Regions from separate parts of the Solibacillus cecembensis genome, predicted to be linked through region 2. Evidence: riboswitches for the same ligand, from Rfam matches in the RefSeq annotation. Region 2 holds a riboswitch; the other holds the start of a gene.
What was found. Region 2 has a riboswitch for thiamine pyrophosphate ahead of tenA (thiaminase II). Riboswitches for the same ligand answer to the same signal wherever they lie in the genome.
Positions count from the first base shown of each region.

Region 1: another riboswitch for thiamine pyrophosphate. It lies ahead of ACQKIH_RS16615 (ABC transporter substrate-binding protein); the one in region 2 lies ahead of tenA (thiaminase II).

Region 1 covers NZ_JBNNMF010000020.1:21,403-23,882, reverse strand. Annotated here, with positions in the region: gene ACQKIH_RS16620 (DMT family transporter) at 1-615, shown strand, start outside; TPP riboswitch at 722-833, shown strand; gene ACQKIH_RS16615 (ABC transporter substrate-binding protein) at 982-1,962, shown strand; gene ACQKIH_RS16610 (thiamine-binding protein) at 1,966-2,256, shown strand; gene ACQKIH_RS16605 (ABC transporter permease) at 2,257-2,480, shown strand, end outside.
Region 2 covers NZ_JBNNMF010000001.1:354,903-357,382, forward strand. Annotated here, with positions in the region: gene thiM (hydroxyethylthiazole kinase) at 1-470, opposite strand, end outside; gene tenA (thiaminase II) at 457-1,140, opposite strand; TPP riboswitch at 1,205-1,304, opposite strand; TPP riboswitch at 1,374-1,474, opposite strand; gene ACQKIH_RS01870 (hypothetical protein) at 1,883-2,017, opposite strand; gene ACQKIH_RS01875 (hypothetical protein) at 2,211-2,480, opposite strand, start outside.

The DNA.
Region 1 (2,480 bases), on a different contig from region 2:
TATACAACACCATCAAAAAATGCTTTTTTAACCGCATTAAATGTAATTATTGTGCCAATTATTGCGTATGTCATTTATAAACGTCGCATTGATCGCTTCGAATTTATTGCTGCTGGAATGGCGATTGTCGGCATTGGCTTTTTATCATTACAAGACTCGCTTACAATTAACTTTGGCGATTTCCTGTCTATTTTATGCGCATTTGGCTTTGCATTTGATATTTTCTATACAAATGTTTTTGTCAAAACCGAAGATGCACTTGCCTTAACAATCGTTCAATTTTATACGGCAACAATATTAAGTATTGCTTCAGTACTTGCACTTGGAGAAGTACCGACTACATATTCTGCGGAAGGGATTTATGTCATTCTTTACTTAGCGGTTTTCTGTACAGCTGTTGCGTATGTGTGCCAAAATCTTGGAATGCAATATGCCAATCCAACAAAGTCTGCGATTATCCTATCAACCGAAGCTTTGTTTGGCACGATGTTCTCGGTATGGTTACTTAGCGAAATATTAACGGGCCGCATGCTAATGGGCTGTGTGTTAATTTTTATCGCGATCTTATTCGCTGAGGTCAAGCCCACTTTTAGAAGAAAAAAATCGTTTGTTTAACATTGCGAAACCTAGTCCTTTAGTGTGAACTATCGGAAAACTGGATAAATTATACTTGACCTATTGAGCGGATATCGTTACGATAGGCATTGAAAAGTTCATAGACCCAAAAATGTGGGGGTGCTAGTGTTGCTAGCTGAGAAAGCGATCCGTTAAGTTGCTTACCCTTTGAACCTGAACTGGTTAATACCGGCGGAGGAAACATTGATACATAGATTGTTGTGTAATTTATTTTAGTAACGATCTGTTTCTTGTCCGACGCCTGGTACACAACGTACCGGGCGTTTTTTGCATTTTTCTATTCGTCCTTTTCAAAAAAGTAGTAAAACTTGTACATATTCATGCAACTAAAGGGAGGATTTTTACATGTGGAAATGGTTAAGTATTATTGGGATGACATTGCTATTAGTAGGCTGTCAGCAAGATGCTAAAACAGGAGATTCAGATTTGACGAAAGTTCAAGTGGTGCTCGATTGGACACCAAATACGAATCATACAGGCTTATATGTTGCTCAGGAAAAAGGATATTTTGAAGAAGCAGGCTTAGACGTTGAAATTATTCAACCGGGCGATGCGGGGGCAGATCAACTTGTTGCTACAGGGAAAGCACAGTTTGGTATTAGTGCACAGGAATCCGTTACACAAGCACGCTTACAAGGCGTCCCACTTGTTTCGATTGCAGCAATCATTCAGCACAACACATCGGGCTTTGCATCATTAAAGGAAACAGGCATACAAACACCGAAAGATTTTGAAGGGAAAACGTATGGTGGCTGGGGTTCACCAGTTGAACAAGCTATTATCAAAACAGTAATGGGCATGGCAGATGGAGATGTTGAAAAAGTAGACATTATTAATGCTGGAAATGCAGATTTTTTTAATATGATGAAACAAAACATTGATTTTGCATGGATGTACTACGGCTGGACAGGCATTGAAGCAGAGTTACGAGGGCAAGCTATTGATATGCTTTACTTAACGGATTATGCGAAAGAATTGGATTATTATACACCGGTAATTATTGCGAATGAAAAATACATTGCCGAGGAAGATGAAACGGTTCGCGCATTTATGCAAGCGGTAAGTAAAGGGTATGAACTGGCGATTAATGAGCCAGAAGAAGCGGCTAGCATGCTATTAAAAGCTGTACCAGAATTAGATGAAGAACTAGTTGTGAACAGTGCGATTTGGTTGGCAGAGCAATACCAAGCAGATGCAAAACAGTGGGGCATTCAATCTTTAGATGTTTGGAAAAATTATGCGAATTGGATGTTCGAAAATAAGTTAATCGAAAAAGAACTTGATGCTGAAAAGGCATTTACAAATCAATTTTTACCGGAGGAATAACAAATGGCCAACAGTTTAGTAAGTATTCAAATTATCCCGAAAACAGAGCGATATGAAGATGTGATTCCTTATGTTGATGCAGCGATTGCGATGATCGATGCGTCAGGAGTTGTTTACCGAGTAGGACCTTTAGAAACAACGATGGAAGGCGAGCTAACACAGCTTTTACAACTGGTTGAAAAAATGAATGAAAAAATGGTGGAAATGGGTGCCATTAGCGTCATTTCACAAGTGAAGATTTTTTATAATCCACAAGGTGCAGCGATTGAAACATTAACAGGGAAATATGATTAGATGAACATTTTGAAAAAGTATCGCATAACAATTGGCTTTTTAATTGCTTTACTCATCATCGTAGAAATTGCTGTGCGCGTACTGGATTTACCGATATGGCTTTTCCCATCACCATCTGTCGTCATATCGGAGCTTTTTCAAACGTTTGATGAACTATTACCACATATCTTAGCAACGGTTAAGCTAACGTTCATCGGGTTAATCGCCGGAAGTTTACTCGGTTT
Region 2 (2,480 bases):
ACGATTGTCTGCCATTTTTTCGCTACTTGCTTCGCGACTGCAACTGTATCCATGTCACCTGATCCACTGTCGACACCTTTTGATTGCCACTGGACACCCGCAATTGCTGCAAGTTCACCCACATTACAGCGAATGGCGTCAAAATGGATTTGCTCAAGCAATTGTTGAACGATCTTTTTTCGGAATACCGTAGCACCAACCCCTACCGGATCAAGTACAATCGGAACATTTAATTCATTCGCCCTTTTTCCAGCAATCAACATCGCCTCAAACGTCCATGAATTGATTGTCCCAATATTAATTAACAGTGCATCTGCCATTGCGACCATTTCTGTCACTTCATCCTTGTCATCTGCCATGACAGGAGATGCGCCGATTGCCAGCAAGCCATTTGCAGTAAAATTAGCAACTACATAATTCGTTATACAATGAACGAGCGGTTTTTTCAGATGAATTTTATGCAAAGTCATATTGCGCGACCTCATTTTCCCAGTTTTCTAATGTCCAAGGCATTTCCCAAAACTTCCATTCGTAATAACAGCTTTTGACGAAATGCGCTTTAAAAATAGCAGTTTTATCAGGTTGTTCTTTGACATAGCGATTCATCAGCGCTTTTTGGTAATCAATTGTCGCTTTAAAATCGTCCGCGCTATACATCGCTATCCAATCCTCATATAGCTTAACACCTGGTTTTGCCTCTTTATATTTTTCACCGATTTCCTGATATAACCACGGACATGGGAACATCGCCGCAAAAGCTTCGGCAACATTACCATTATGTGCAGCATTGTACATATGACTTACATAATTATAAGCAGCAGGTGCCGGCTCAAACGCTTGGAGCTCCTCTTCCGAAACACCCAGTTCTGCAAAAACGGTGCGGTGCAATTCAAGCTCTGCTTCGTTAATAAAGCGTGCATTATCCAGATAATACGTAATATCATCATGATGATCCGCTTTAGAAGCTGCAATCGCTAGCACTTTTGTGTAATGCTTTAAATAATAAGCGTCTTGCATCATATAATATTTGAATTTTTCAATTGGGAGCGTGCCATCAACAAGTCCCTTTACAAATGGGTGCTCAAAGCTTCCTTCCCAGTATAAATCTGTTTCTTTTCTTACCTCATCACAAAATGTCATCATTGTTCCTCCTTGTGGTAGGCTTAAGAACAAAAAAAACGCTTCTATTTGCGTATAGCAAAGAAGCGTCTTACTCATTGCTCCCTACGCCAGTATTAACTGAACAGGTTCTAAGGGTCAGGTTTTAACCTTCTCAACGCATATGCGTCCCCCCGCTATTAGAATATTTACTTGGAAAAAAACAAAAAGCCCCCATAAAGGAGAGCTCACGTACAAAAATGCGAAATAGACGAATCGCTATGTACTTTGCTCCCTACGCCAGTGTTAACTGAACAGGTTCCAAGGGTCAGGTTTTAGCCTTCTCAACGCATATAGCGTCCCCCCGCAAATATTTTAATTACTTTTATGCTATCATTATTCCCATTGAATTGCCAATAGTTTTTATTTAACTTTTGACAAATAGCAATAAATTTCCTGATAGTTATGAATCAGTCGGATAACGAAATGGTTATGTTATAGGAATAGGTTGATTTAGAACGTTAAAGATTCTGCTGTATATGCAAGATATTATACAAAGTTTGATACAGTGCAATTTCTTTTAAATAACATTGAAAACCTTGTTGTTTCTCTGTTTAAACAATTGTGCATAAATAGGTGTATATGAATGAAATACTGAAAAACACCTAAAACATTGGTGTGACGACATTTCAGGTGTTCTATTTTATCCCCAAACTTCGATTTGGGAACGTTATTTTGCATGGCTATGTATACCGTAAGTAATACTGAATAGTGTATGAACTTTCTACTTTTTCTGAGCTATTTCTTTGAGTAAAGAAATTATCTCTTTATCTCGTTTACTATTTTCTCTCATTTTCGCATCAATAGATAAACAAGAAATTGCAATAATAACAACCCCAAGTGTAATAATAAATTCCAATGTCTTTAACCCTCATCTCTATTTTTAAAAATATAATTAACTCATTTTACCCTTTAAAATGAGTTCTCGCAGCGTTTCAGAGCGTTATTTTTTAATAAAAACAGCGACAAACACTGATTTAACAGTGCCTGTCGCTGTTTGAAATGTTACCAAGCTTCCATTTGGGAACGTTTTCGCCTGATTGCAGAATACTCTAAACCAGTTTGTTTTCCTTTTTTCTCACAAAAATTGCCACAATGAATAAAATAATTGCATTAGCAATCAAAAGTCCACCAAAAGTAAGCCCCGCCACAGCAGCTGCAAATCCATCTCCAACATTACGACTAACGTTATTCATTGTCAGAACTAGAACTATTGGAGAAGAAATAATAAAAATAACACCCGCCATCATCCATACCAACCAATTCAATAATCTTGATAAAAAGATAACAAATACATTAAGGGTAAAGAGAACTAAAAGGAA